One region of the Paenibacillus sp. JJ1722 genome, then DNA from elsewhere that is predicted to be linked to it. Evidence: riboswitches for the same ligand, from Rfam matches in the RefSeq annotation. Region 1 holds a riboswitch; the other holds the start of a gene.
The links. Region 1 has a riboswitch for ZMP and ZTP ahead of ACM1ND_RS04660 (bifunctional 5,10-methylenetetrahydrofolate dehydrogenase/5,10-methenyltetrahydrofolate cyclohydrolase). Riboswitches for the same ligand answer to the same signal wherever they lie in the genome.
Positions count from the first base shown of each region.

Region 2: it holds a riboswitch for ZMP and ZTP, as region 1 does, so the genes downstream of both, ACM1ND_RS24745 (TIGR01440 family protein) here and ACM1ND_RS04660 (bifunctional 5,10-methylenetetrahydrofolate dehydrogenase/5,10-methenyltetrahydrofolate cyclohydrolase) in region 1, are expected to answer to the same signal.

Region 1 covers NZ_CP182500.1:1,009,912-1,017,260, reverse strand. The annotation lists gene ACM1ND_RS04700 (deoxynucleoside kinase) at 1-376, opposite strand, end outside; gene ACM1ND_RS04695 (deoxynucleoside kinase) at 376-996, opposite strand; gene ACM1ND_RS04690 (response regulator transcription factor) at 1,143-1,742, opposite strand; gene ACM1ND_RS04685 (sensor histidine kinase) at 1,739-2,872, opposite strand; gene ACM1ND_RS04680 (hypothetical protein) at 2,992-3,114, opposite strand; gene ACM1ND_RS04675 (hypothetical protein) at 3,118-3,615, opposite strand; gene ACM1ND_RS04670 (PadR family transcriptional regulator) at 3,593-4,138, opposite strand; gene ACM1ND_RS04665 (fatty acid desaturase) at 4,423-5,484, opposite strand; ZMP/ZTP riboswitch at 5,698-5,782, shown strand; gene ACM1ND_RS04660 (bifunctional 5,10-methylenetetrahydrofolate dehydrogenase/5,10-methenyltetrahydrofolate cyclohydrolase) at 5,893-6,759, shown strand; gene ACM1ND_RS04655 (cyclodeaminase/cyclohydrolase family protein) at 6,756-7,349, shown strand, end outside.
Region 2 covers NZ_CP182500.1:5,576,421-5,583,769, reverse strand. The annotation lists gene spoIIR (stage II sporulation protein R) at 1-617, shown strand, start outside; gene ACM1ND_RS24760 (L-threonylcarbamoyladenylate synthase) at 772-2,019, shown strand; gene ACM1ND_RS24755 (manganese efflux pump MntP family protein) at 2,162-2,722, shown strand; gene ACM1ND_RS24750 (low molecular weight protein arginine phosphatase) at 2,827-3,411, shown strand; ZMP/ZTP riboswitch at 3,490-3,571, shown strand; gene ACM1ND_RS24745 (TIGR01440 family protein) at 3,792-4,379, shown strand; gene glyA (serine hydroxymethyltransferase) at 4,500-5,750, shown strand; gene ACM1ND_RS24735 (carbohydrate ABC transporter permease) at 5,925-6,806, shown strand; gene ACM1ND_RS24730 (carbohydrate ABC transporter permease) at 6,806-7,349, shown strand, end outside.

The DNA of each region.
Region 1 (7,349 bases):
GTGTCATCACCATCGCCTCAAACAGGCTAGTATACGTTTCATAATCGGTAGGGTTCATCGTTCCCTGATCGGCATGCATTTTCGCAAAAATGCCTGTGTCCTCATAAATAGAACGATCCTGCACAAAACCTCCACCAGACAAGAAAATATTCTTTTGTTCCTTGAAGCGTTCCGCGAGAAAATAAATTTGCAAATGAAAGCTCCATCTTTCGAAATCGTGATAAAATTTCTCCAGATAGGGATTATGATCGACCTGCTCCAAAGAGGTTTTAAAACCAAGGCGTCCGGCCAAAGCACCAGTCAGCGTGGATTTACCTACACCCACTGTACCCGCTACCGTAATCAGGGCATTCGCAGGAATGTTGTAATTATTCACTATATAAGCTCCTTTACATCGGAAACAATTTGTTTAAATTGTGCCTGGTTTTCTACAAAATCAATTTCATTCCCGTTCACGGTCAATATACGAGGGGAAGGGGACTGTTCAGCGAGAAACTGAATGCCTTTATCATAATCTATTATTAATTGCTCCAGATAGGCGGGGTCCATCTCCTGTTCAAAAGAGCGTGCACGCTTGCGAATTCTCCCCAGCAAGGTATCCAAATCTGCTTTAATATAAATGATAATGTCTGGCTTAGGCATATCATCCGTGAGCAGATGATAGATTTGACGATATTTTTCGAGCTTCACACCCTTAAGCGTACGTTCAGCAAAAATCAAATTCTTGTAGATATGATAATCAGAAATAACGGGCTGAGCTTTCTCGATATATTGCAGACCAGTATCCTCCAGCTGCTTATACCGATTGCAGAGAAAGAACATTTCCAGCTGAAAACTCCACTCATCTATATTTTGATAAAATTTATCGAGAAATGGGTTCTCCTCGACAATCTCTTTGATTATCGGCAAATGTAGCTCGGTTGAAAGCATCGAAGCCAACGTCGTTTTACCTGCTCCGATTGGCCCTTCAACGGCTATAAATGGGGCTTGTTTCATGCAGTTCTGCTCCTCCTTGTACTCCAGTCCATCCTGTGGACAACTATCCTATTGTATCACAAGGTAGTACGCTAAAGGCATACCAAATCTATGGATAAAACAAAAAAAACAGAGCGCTACATTTTGCTTCATAGCGTCCCTGTTTCTCACTTAAACCAACCTTTTTCATTAAAACGTGTAATCGCCTCGATCCGGTTACTGACACCCAGCTTATCGAGAATGACTGAAATATAATTGCGCACCGTCCCTGTCGTTAAATACAGTTCACCAGCAATCTCTTTTGTATTCTTTCCGTCAGCAATAAGCGCCAAAACGGTCTTTTCACGCTCTGTTAGCGGGTTGACTTCGGCATAAGCATCATCGACCAGTTCTGGAGCGTAAATACGTCGACCTGCCATAATACTTCGAATGGAGGAAGCCAGCTCTTCACTGGGACTGTCCTTGAGCAGATAACCGTGTGTCCCCGCCTTGATCGCTCGTTCAAAATACCCGGGGCGAGCAAACGTAGTTAAAATCAGTACCTTGCAGTTCAAGGCTTTGAGTTCCTCAGCCGCATCCAATCCGCTCTTAATCGGCATTTCGATGTCCATAATGCATATATCCGGCTGGTGCAGCTTCACCAGTTCTATAGCTTCTTCCCCGTTGCTTGCTTTTCCGACTACTTTCATGTCCTCTTCCAAGTCTAGCAGGGAGGCTAGAGCACCCAGCAGCATACGCTGGTCTTCTGCAATAACAATTCGAATCATGGCCCCACCTCCTCATTCGGCTTTTCAGGGATATTGGGCACTTTAATGACCAAGGTCGTTCCCTGATCTGAGCGCAGCTCCATACATCCGTTCACGAATTCGAGCCTTTCCTTCATACCTTGCAGGCCATTTCCACGAAGGGTTCCATTTTCTCTCGTAGCACCGACTCCATTATCCTGAATCCGAAGAGTTAGTTCCTTACGAGACGGCTCAATAGTGATGGAGCAAGCGGTGGCTCCACTGTGCTTAACCACATTTGTCACTGCTTCCTTCATACACATACTAAGTACATTTTCATTCATTAATGATGTATGCTCCAGCTTCGGGTCGCCCTCCAAGGTCAATTCAATGTGAGCAGCCTTTAAGATCTGCCGAATACGTAACAGCTCATCCTCTAGTCGCATACCTCGCATTTGAGTAACCATTTCCCGCACCTCTTTTAACGCGCTTCTCGCCGTGAGACGAACATCGTTAATTTCAGCATGAGCACGCTCCGGGTACTGATCCATCAGTTTGCCCGCCAAATCGCTCTTCAGCCCGATGAGTGACAGCTTCTGACCTAAGGTATCGTGCAGGTCACGCGCAATTCTTTGCCGTTCCTCCAGCTTAATCAATTCCGATATTTTCTTATTGGCATCCTCTAATTGGACTTGGAGCCGATCGCTTTTGTTGCGATTAAAATTCGTAATCGGAAGGAGAATCACACCGATCAGATTGAGCAGGATAAAAGGAATCTGTTTAATAAAAACGGGATTCTGAGATACAAAACCGTAATTGATCAATCCAATCGTAATAACCATTAAAATGATATACAGCGTCGTAAATGCAGCCTTACTTTTAATATTACCGATCAGATAGGCGATAAATATGGAAAAATACATATAGCTAAACAGCAGTGTCATGGTAATCGATATGGCAATCTGTACACTGGTCCAAAAGTATATGAGCCAGCCTTTTGAGACAAAAGCCAGTACATAACATGCAAAGAATACCAAAATAATAGCAGTACCCAGAATAATATGACTTGTAGATGAAGAGCTAAAGTAGTAAAAGGGCAGGATATAAAAGACGACCCACACATAAGGACTAAGCCCTGTATTTCTTTGGAAAATCTGATACCACTTTTGCATTCTGCCACCCTCTTCTACTTCACATGACTTATATCCCTTATCTTATCATACCACTGTTTCGTCTGCTCGAAAGCACCAAAGGTAAAGCCTTTCCTGTGAAACGCAAATGAACACTTTGATTAGAAGCCGTCCATTTTGCGGGAACTGATCTCAAACTTAAGCCATTCGCTGTACACTCCACCCACTGCACCAGATCGTGCTTTGAAATGGGACTGGTCTATATTTCTGATCAGCTCGTTCATGAATTATACATACCTAACGTTATTAAATTTCTTTTCTATATCTTTAGCAAATTTTCCGCCCTCATCGGCTAAATGTTTTCTCATAAAGAATCCACCAAAACCATTTATCCATGCTGCAAAAGCCAGTAGCCGAGATGGAAAGTCCGCTCCAATCGTACAACTAAATTCGCAAGAGTTGTTATCAACAGGCGTGATCTTCATTTCCCATGGAACTCCAACGATGGCGGGTATCCATCGCCATATATATGCTTCTGTCTTGTCAGAGTAGAAACGCAAATGATCCTTTGTGTGCTCTTTTAATTGATAGTGCTGAACAATCATCTCATTCCCCATATTTTCCACATTAACCATATAGAATTCACCATCTTCAAAATAACTGCCCATTGCCTTGTGAGCTTTTGAAAATGATTCATATTCAGCTGGAGTCATCTCAGTTACCCATTTGTATAAATCCACATTTTTAGCTGCAATCTGCAATTTAAATTTCTTTGTCATTCTCATCTTCATTATCCTTCTTTCCTGTAATTTTTCTTGTGAGTTCATCGTGCCAATTCATAATCATTTGAAAATATTCTTTGCCAAACATCAACGTCGCGTGCTCATATACACCCATCTCATGAACGTGCTTCTCTTCTATCAAGGCAAGCTTGTTATATTCACAGGCGACAGTAGTTTGAAAGCTGGCAATCAAACGAACAACCTCAATGTCGTCAAGATATTTATAGAAGAAAAGCTTACTCAAATACTCATAATTAAAAGGGGAAAAAGTACATGGTGTTTTTAACCATTCTATAAATTCACTCTTCCCTTTTTCCGTAATACCATATGATTTTTTGAATCTGCCTTCCTCTACCACTTCTTCATACTTGATAAGCTCCCCCTTTTCCATTTTTTTCAGCATAGGATATATGCTTCCGAAGCTGGCATCAATAAAGTTGGAAGTGCTTATCGTCATCTTCTGCTTGATTTCATATCCTGTCATATCCTTTTCGCAGAGGAACCCAAGTATTACATAAATCAACATAAAATCTATTCCTTCTTTCCTGGCATAGTGAATTATCCTTCTGAAATCAAAGGGAACTTATCTCTGTTTACATGTAGCTAATTTATATATAATCGATATATATCGTTTCGATATATAGAATGTAAAGGTTGACAATCGATTTGTCAATAGCGCTTGCTAAAACAAAGAATGAAAGTACTGCATTTTCAATATAAACAAAAAAATCTAAAAGGATGTTATCCCTTTAGATTTCTCAAAGTAAACTGCAATTTTTCAACATCTCTTCAGAAAAGTTTTGTACAAAGTTATTTTCTTTCTGTGCTTACAACAGGTGTAGGGATGGGTTTCGTAACTGCAACACGTTTGCTGAGGAGCGGCCTCACTTGTTTAAAGGTCAAAAAGGTTTTCGTATTTTCATCCCAAAGTCGGAACTTCAAAGATTGCAGACTGCTACTTACTGTGATCGTGGTCGCCTTTTGAAGTAACGGTGTCGCTTCATGTGCTTTTTCCAAATTATAATTTGGCACTTTTGGGCTCAAGTGATGAACGTGATGAAATCCGATATTGCCCGTAATCCATTGCAATACTTTAGGAAGCTTGTAGTAAGAACTGCCTTCTACGGCCGCATTAATATAGCTCCACTCTTCATCGTGCTCAAAATACGAATCCTCAAATTGGTGTTGTACATAGAACAGCCAGATTCCCAACATACCAGATACAAAAAAGATAGGTGCCTGTACGAGAAGGAAGGCCTGCCATCCAATAGCCCATGACAACAGTGCATACAAGGCAACGATGGATATATTCGTCACATAGGTGTTCATTTTTTCCTTGCGTTTGGCTGTCTTGATATTAAACCGATAGGAAATCAAAAAAGTATAGATCGGACCTAGTCCAAACATAACCCAAGGATTTCGATATATGCGATAGGCCAGCCGTGTCCATGTGGAAGCCTCTGTGTACTCTTCTACCGTAAGCACCCACATGTCACCTGTGCCTCTTTTATCCAGATTACTGCTGGTTGCATGGTGGATTGCGTGACTATTTTTCCATTGGTGATAAGGGCAGAGCGTAATAATACCTGTAATCGTTCCCACAATGTCGTTCAGCTTGCGGCTTTTGAAGAAGGATTGATGACCACAATCATGAAAAATAATAAATGTCCGTACCACAAACCCCGATGCAACAATGGCAATTGGAAGTGTCAGCCAGTACGAAACCGACAGACTAAGATAAGCAGCATACCACAATAGGATCAGTGGACCCAAGGTATTGATGAGTTGCAGAACGCTGGATTTTGTGTTTATTTTCTCGTAGGGAGCCATATTTTTTTTCAATTGGGCTAATGGGAGTTGTGTCATACTCATTATGATCCTCCTTTAAAATGACGCCTATACCTTGATCCTGTTAGGCGTACATGTTGATCTAATCTCAGTATAAGGTAAAGCCTCTAGGCGCTGTAGTCATAAACGTCAGCTCGGGTATATGACATTTGTCATATAGACAAGTAACACAACCCGTTTTCCAAATGTTCGCGGGTTTCTTTTCTGATGATTATTTGTTAAAATATAAGACATAATAACGCTGTATGTGACTGGCGAAGTCAGTGGAATGAACCACGAGGGAGCATACAAAAAAAGCGTACCGTTCGCCTGGGAGAAGTATTTGCAGAGGATTCGTCTGTCTTGACGACCTTGTGCAAATACTTTTTTTCGTTTTAAGACCATGACACCCTGTTGATAAATCATGCGATAAATTCAGAGGAGGCACGGACTATGGCTATAATCATGAAATCCAAAGAAGCAGCTGAGCAAGTATATGCAACGATCCGTTCACAGGTAGAAAAAATGAAGCAGCAAGGACACCGTCCCCATCTGGCGACCCTATTGGTAGAAGGCGATCCGGCATCTGCATACTATGCACGGACCAAGCAAAAAATAGCGGAGAAGCTGGGAATCTCATTTCATCTCCATACTTTTGACCGTCATGTTAGCGAAGCCGAGCTACTGCACCTGATCGGCAGTCTGAACGATGCATCCCATGTACATGGCATTATGCTGGAACTGCCGCTTCCCCAACATCTTTCTGCCTCCGTTATTAAACAATCCATCGCCCCCTACAAGGATATTGATGGAATAACACCTGATAACAAGCTGGCTACCGTAACAGGTGACGCCGGACTATATCCCGCAACACCTCAAGCCTGTATCGAGCTGCTCAAGCATTACGGTCACACCTTGGCAGGCAAAAATGTCACGCTCGTGGGCATCGGGCAGACAGTGGGACTTCCCCTTTTCCACATGTTGCAAAGAGAAAATGCCACCGTTACCGCCTGTCATGCAGGTACGCGTGATATTGCAGAGCATCTGAGCCATGCAGACATTGCCTTCGTCGCAGTCGGATGCCCTGATGTGATTACGCAGGATATGGTCCATCCCGGTCTGATTCTCGTGGATGCAGGAATTAACGAGACACTGGAAGGAAAAATCGTGGGTGACGCTGCTTCAAACGTGGGTGAAAAGGTACATGCCATTTCTCCGGTTCCCGGCGGTGTTGGCACCTTAACGACTGCGATTTTGTACAAAAATCTGCTCAAAGCGATACATCTGCAACACTACTCCAGAGAGGTGGTCTATTCATGAGTGAACTGTCTTGGAACAATTCCATCGGACATTTTCTGAAAGAGGCTGCAAGTGCAGCGCCTACCCCCGGCGGAGGAAGTGTATCCGCACTAGCTGCGGCACTAGGCGCGGCTATGACCTCCATGACCGCCAACCTTTCACAAGGAGAAAAATATGCGCACATCCATGAAAAAATCACGGACGTCATTAGCAGCATGGGAAGATTGTCTACACATTGTGAGGAACTAATGGTCGCAGACATCCAATCCTTTGAACAGTACATGACCGCGCTGCGCTTGCCCAAGGAAACAGACGAAGAAAAGCGCTATCGTACCCATTCCCTACAGACAGCGGTGATCGCTGCCATTGAGGTACCCATGCGCCTGCTGGAAGTATGCCGGGACGGATTGTCGCAAGCCTACAACATTGTGGAAATGTCCAATAAAAATGTGATTTCAGATCTTGGCATCGGCGCGATCCTGTTCGAAGCAGCAGCTCAATCTGCCCTGCTTACCGTCGACATTAACCTTGCTTCGCTGAAAGACTTGGATGTCAAATACTCCTATGAAACCAAGACAGCCGCACTCATCCGTGAAATCGGACAAATCAAA
Region 2 (7,349 bases), 1.5 Mb from region 1:
AGACGGATGCTGCTATGACCACTGGAACAAGAGGAACCTTAGCATCAGGAGTAGCTACAACAGGGCTGAATGTGATTCCACATGACTCCATTCGACTGCGTATTTTGGCCAATTCGGATCGTCCGGAGGATCAGCTGGTTAAACGCGAAATACGGGACGCTATTGTACAGCAGATGAATGCCTGGGTGGGTGAGCTGGAAAACCCGCAAAGCTTAGACCAAGCGAGATCATTGATTGATGCTCATTTACCTGAAATTGACCGTTTGGTAGGTATGGAACTGGCTCGTCGCGGCATTGCGTATGATCATCAGGTGGAACTGGCGAGCGTACCTTTCCCAACGAAAATGTACGGTGGTCTTGTCTACCCGGCAGGGAATTATGAGGCACTTCGGGTTACGCTGGGGCAAGGAAAAGGTCAAAATTGGTGGTGCGTGCTGTTTCCTCCGCTATGTTTTATTGATGCAGGCAGTGGGGAAGCAACGGCACAAACTGTATCAGCAAAAACGAATCACGGAGATAGTCGGACGAATGCTACTGACAAGGAGCCGGAAGTACGTTTTTTTCTGTGGGATGCACTTACGGGACTGTGTAACTGGGTGAGTGGTTTGTTTGCCTAAACGTTGAGGAGTGTAAGTTTCCCCATATGCTATAATGGAGCTTACGATAGATATACACATGGCAGAGCCAAATGAACTGATCTTTCAAAGTAGCTTTATGGGGATCAAACGAAATCACTGGCCTGTATGACAATAAGATATGGGATGATCTGATATGAGCGATAAATCGAATCAAATGCAAGACTTGCGCGGAGAATTTGTGCAAAAGGAAAAACCTGAGCAAAAGCTAGATGAACAGGGAATTCGCGAGCTGAAGCAGGCATTGAAGTCTTCCCATACACAATGGTGGGATGTAAGATGTTTGGTTCCTGTGAGCAACACTGACGGGGATGTTTCTGACGAAATTTGGGATGAACAGGCTCGGATTGCGGCGGAAAAGGGCATACGCGAGGCCGCCTTACTCCTCCAAGCTGGAGAGACGGTAGCCTTTCCTACGGAGACCGTGTACGGCCTGGGGGCCGATGCGCGTAGTACAAAAGCGGTGGAGGCGGTATTTGCTGCCAAAGGACGCCCTTCCGATAACCCGCTCATTGTACATATTTCTGATGTTGATCAATTAGAGGGTATGGTAGCAGAAATAAACGATACAGCCCGAGCGCTGATGAATATGTTCTGGCCGGGACCACTGACTCTCGTATTGCCGGTAGTGCCGCAGGCACTGTCATCGCGTGTGACAGCCGGGCTGGACACGGTTGGTGTGCGCATGCCGGATCATCCGATAGCGCTTCGTTTGATCGCTGAAGCGAGTTGTCCACTGGCTGCGCCAAGCGCCAACCGGTCGGGAAGACCCAGTCCCACCCTTGCACAGCATGTGCGGGAGGATCTGGAGGGCCGCATCGGCGGCATTTTGGACGGAGGTCCCACGGGGGTGGGGCTGGAGTCCACGGTAGTGCAGGCGGGTGACGACGGAACCGTCACCATCCTGCGCCCCGGCGGCGTGACGGCTGAGCAGCTCGCTGCGGTTGCTCGCGCTGTCGTGCTGGACCCGGCGTTGGCCGCTACGCCCGGGGAAGACGCGGACAGCCCGGCGCCGCGCTCGCCAGGCATGAAGTACACGCACTACGCGCCGCGAGGCCGCTTGAGCGTGGTACAAGGCCCGTCGTCCGTTGAGGTGACGGGCTGGATTCGCGCCGCGCTGGCGGAGGCTTCCGCGCGCGGGGAGCGCACGGCAGTGCTCGCGTTCGACGAGCATGCCGCCGGCTACGCCGGAGAGCGCGTCTACACGTTAGGCAAGCTGGACGCGCTCCATGAGGCAGCGCAGCGCCTGTACGGCGTGCTGCGCCGCTGCGACGAGGACGGCGTCACCTACATTTTGGCGGAATCCTGTCCGCCGAAAGGATTGGGAGACGCCGTCATGAACCGCCTGCTTAAAGCGGCAGGTCACCGAATCGTCCGCTTGTAGCTTCTGTCGAATCAGAGCCTCTTATATTAAATTTTCCTCCCTCCTCATCTCGGTATTGGGTACTTTCAGTGTATGCTTGTACTGATTTCCCCCTTGTCCGCATAACGTGTACAAGAACAGACGGATAATGGAGGGATGGAGTATGCTGGCAGCCTCTGCCCATGCCGGGCAGGTTGTAACGATTCTGATCATGGCGGTAGCGCTAGGAATGGATGCGTTATCGCTGGGCGTAGGGATCGGCATGAAGGGGATACGCCTGCGAGACGTGCTGCGCATCAGTACTGTTATTGGCTTTTTTCACATTCTGATGCCATTGCTGGGAATGTTCACAGGCCATTATATGAGTTCTTTATTAGGTCATGTGACGGCCTACTTCGCAGGGGGGTTACTCATCCTTTTGGGCGGGCATATGGTGTATAATTCCTTTAAAGGGGACGGCGTACAGGTATTGGATCATCGTTCGCCTTTAGGCCTTTTGCTGTTTGCACTTGGGGTGAGCGTTGACTCATTTTCTGTAGGAGTGTCACTAGGTATGTTCCAAAGTGATCTGGTGCTGTCCGTTTTGGCGTTTGGTTTTTGCGGGGGAGCAATGGCGATGTTGGGTCTGCTGCTGGGTCGCAAGGTCAGCCGCAATCTAGGAGATTATGGAGAAGCAGTGGGCGGTGCCATTTTGCTGGCATTCGGCTTTATGTTTATGTTTTGATTTTAGCGTAGACAGTGTAAAATAAATGCAGGATTATAGTAAGGGATTAGAACTATAGTAATCCTCTGTTTATATATTTTTTTAACATACGGGGGGTGAAAACGTTGAAGAATATCTTATTCGTATGCACAGGGAATACCTGTCGCAGTCCAATGGCTGAAGGGATGCTGCGTAAGTTGGCTGCTGAGCATGGGCTAGAACTGGAAGTACGTTCTGCGGGAGTAGCCGCGATGGAAGGCACGCCGATATCCCGACATGCAGAGGCGGTTCTACGTGATCATGATATATCCGATCAGATCACTTCAACCTCTTTGAGCGACGGGCTTGCCGGGTGGGCGCATCTGATCTTAACCTTGACGCAAGGACATAAACAGCACGTAATTCAGCGCTTTCCCCAAACGGCGGGCAAAGTATTTACGCTTAAGGAATATGTGGAGAACCGGGATGCGGTGTTGAATGATGTACAGGAGTTGGATAGTTTATATGCTTCACAGCAGTTGATGGCTTCACTCGGACAAGAGCTATCGGCGCAGGAGCGTGAACGAATGATTGAATTACACCAACGGATTCCGGGCTTTGATATTTCTGATCCGTTTGGCGGTTCGCGAGAAGATTACGATGTCACAGCTGCGGAAATCCGTACGGCACTGCATAAGCTGCTGGACAAGCTAAAGGCATCTTCCGAATAAAATTGGTATTACTCATCTGTTTTGTACGGAATCTGTTGATTTTCGGCGGTTAATCCGTTAAGATAAGGTGGAAAAATGAGAATCCGATGTAACTGGCGACAAAAGTGGGATTAACCACGATGGAGCATCGGATATACGGCCGGTCGCCTGGGCAAAAGAGCAATTCCACATAGGTGTGGACTGCTCTTTTTTTCATATACAAGTTATGCCAGATTTTTAGCTGAGAGTTGATTCCATTAAAGATTCTTCCATTTTTTCTGCTCGAAATCTGAAACATCGGCTATAATATAGTCAGATTGTGATCAGGAGAGAGTGTGTTGAACTTGGGGCATGAGACCGTGCCTAGTCTCTGAGAGGCTGTTCAACCAAAGGAGGTTCCAATGGTGGAACAATTAGATCATGAGATTCCGCTGGAAGCACAGACCACTTCTGTCGTGCGGGAAATCGCAGAAGCAGCCAGTCTCAAGGCTGGTCGCCTGCTGGTTATCGGCGTTAGCACAAGTGAAGTGGCTGGAAGTCGGATTGGTACGGCGGGAGCGCTCGATGTGGCTCAGCAACTGTTGTCTGGAGTAGAGTCTGTTCGCAGGGAGTATGGCTTTGATGTGGCGTTTCAATGCTGTGAGCATTTGAACCGAGCGCTGGTCGTTGAACGGGCTGTGCTGGAGCGATTGGGACTGATGGAGGTTGCAGCTGTTCCTGTTCGTACAGCAGGAGGCTCTATGGCTACCGTCGCCTATCGTTCTATGAGCGACGCGTGTTTGGCGGCGAACGTGCAGGCTCATGCCGGGATAGACATCGGCGAAACGCTGATTGGCATGCATCTGCGACCCATTGCTGTTCCGTTTCGCCCAAGCCTTCGCTGGATTGGCGAAGCACGTGTGACAGCAGCGTTCACCCGTCCTCCACTTATTGGCGGACAACGGGCGGTGTACAGTCTGGAGCAAGAAGTCGGCGGAAACTGCGATTAGCATTTGGCATGGCGGCATGTTTGTACTAATCTTTTTTGCATTGATGATGAGGTACCCAACAGAGGAGCAGGCGTTTGCTTGTATATCCGACAATTGACTATGGAGAGGGAGTAATCAATCATGATGGAACACCTGCGTAAAAGTGACCCGGCAGTGATGGAAGCAATGGGACTTGAACTGAAACGACAACGCCACAATATCGAGCTAATCGCATCCGAGAACATTGTCAGTGAAGCAGTAATGGAAGCTATGGGCTCCGTGCTGACGAATAAATATGCTGAAGGTTATCCGAACAAACGCTACTATGGTGGCTGTGAGCATGTAGATATCGTTGAAGACATCGCACGTGACCGCGCGAAAGAACTGTTCGGCGCCGAGCATGCTAACGTGCAGCCTCACTCTGGAGCACAAGCCAACATGGCGGTGTATCTGGCAGCTCTCAAACCTGGAGATACTGTACTGGGTATGAATCTGGCGCATGGTGGCCACTTAACACACGGAAGTCCGGTTAACGCTTCCGGCTTGTTGTATAACTTTGCTGCCTATGGTGTACGCGAAGACAACTTCCGCATCGACTACGATGAAGTGCGCAAGGCAGCCTTCAAGCACCGTCCTCGTCTGATTGTAGCTGGCGCGAGTGCATATCCGCGTACTATTGATTTTGAAGCTTTTGCTTCCATTGCCAATGATGTAGGTGCTTTGTTCATGGTGGATATGGCACATATCGCAGGTCTTGTGGCAGCGGGAATTCACCCAAGTCCAGTTCCGCATGCCCAATTTGTAACAACAACGACACACAAAACGCTGCGTGGTCCGCGTGGGGGTCTGATTCTGACTCGCAAAGCATGGGCGCAAGCGATTGATAAAGCTATTTTCCCTGGTACTCAAGGGGGGCCACTGATGCATGTGATCGCGTCCAAAGCGGTTGCTTTGGGTGAAGCGCTCCAGCCATCGTTCAAAACCTATGCGCAAAACGTAGTCCGCAACGCACAGGTGCTGGCTGAAACACTGCTGGCTGAGGGGATTAACATTGTATCCGGTGGTACGGATAACCATCTGATGCTGTTGGATACGCGCAATTTGAATATCACAGGTAAAGAAGCGGAGCATGTATTGGATTCCGTGGGCATCACGGTCAATAAAAATGCGATTCCTTTTGACCCGACCAGTCCATTCGTAACAAGCGGAATTCGTATTGGTACACCTGCTGCAACATCTCGTGGTATGGATGAAGAGGCTATGGTCAAAATCGGTAAAATCATTGCTGAAACCCTTAAAAACCCGAAAGATGATACTGTATTGTCCAAAGCAAGCCAAGCGGTTGGCGAGTTGACAGACAAGTTCCCGATCTATCCAGGAACTCAATACTAATTCATCGATATTCATAATCTTTATGTTAAAGGCTGTTTTCCTTCCATAAGCCGGAGGAGAACAGCCTTTTTTTGCTTCCGAACGACTCGAAACATACATTTTTGGGTAATAAGCGATTACAGTAAGGGTTTATGCGCGCTTTCCTTCATGATCTACGACAAAGGAGTGATTGCATTGAGTCAAAGAAAATCCGCGCAATTATTGCAGCAACTCGTATTTGTGGGACCGATGGCGTTGTTTTTCGTCTTGATTATGGTCATTCCGTTCCTGCTGGGGCTGTATTATTCCATGACGAACTGGGATGGAGTATCTGAAAATATCCGATGGCTCGGACTAGGGAATTACGTTCATATTTTTAGGGATGATCCAGATTTCCGTAATGCGTTCTGGTTTACGGTCCGGTTTACCGTATGTGGTGTCATTCTGACAAACCTGATTGGCTTTTTCCTAGCCTATGCACTTACCAAACCGCTGCGTACCCGTAATGCACTGCGAACTGTATTTTTTTTGCCCAATATGATTGGCGGCTTGCTGCTCGGTTTTATCTGGCAATTTATTTTTGTACGAGGCTTTTCTGCGGTAGGAGAGGCGACAGGGCTTTCCTTTTTTAAACTGCCGTGGCTGGGTGATGGGCCAACTGCTTTTTGGGGGACTGTCATTGTGTTTGTATGGCAATATGCAGGTTATCTCATGGTTATTTACATATCCTCGTTAAATAATGTCCCGCATGCCCTTATTGAATCGGCCCAAATCGACGGTGCGAGCCGAAGACAGATTTTGCGTCATATTGTAGTGCCACTTATTATGCCAGCGGTGACCGTCTGCTTGTTCCTGGCGATATCCTGGTCCTTTAAAGTATTTGAGTTGAATTTGGCTCTCACGAAGGGGGGACCTTTCAAGTCGACAGAGTCTGTAGCGTTGGACATATATAATGAAGCGTTTACAAATAATCGACTTGGATTAGGGACTGCCAAAGCTATGATTTTCTTTGTGGTCGTTGCGATCATTACCAGCATTCAGGTGCGTCTCACGAAGAAAAAGGAGGTCGAAATGTAATGGGAAAAACGTCAAACTATCGTTTGGGCACATGGGCTGCTGAATTATTGCTTATTGTGATCGGGTTAATCTTTCTGGTTCCGTTCTATTTTTTGCTCGTAAACTCCGTTAAATCCTTTGGCGACATTTTGGCCCATTCCGCTTCGTGGCCGACAACCTTCCGTTTTGAAAACTATGCTAACGCCTGGAATAAAATAAACTTTCCCACAGCACTGGGGAATTCACTGATTGTCACGATCGTCAGTAATGCGCTTTTGCTGCTAATCAGCTCAATGGCCGCTTACCAGATGGTTCGGCATGACACTCTTTTTAATCGTTGCCTATTCGGTTTGCTTGTGGCTGCGATGGTAGTCCCTTTTCAATCAATTATGTTGCCGCTTATGGAAGTGTCCAACGTATTGAGCTTGAACAACAGTATACCGGGACTGATCTTATGTTATCTGGGTTTTGGAGCGCCTTTGTCCGTTTTTCTTTTTCATGGCTTTATTAAAACGGTACCTATTGAGATCGAGCAGGCGGCAAGGGTGGACGGTTCATCCCGGT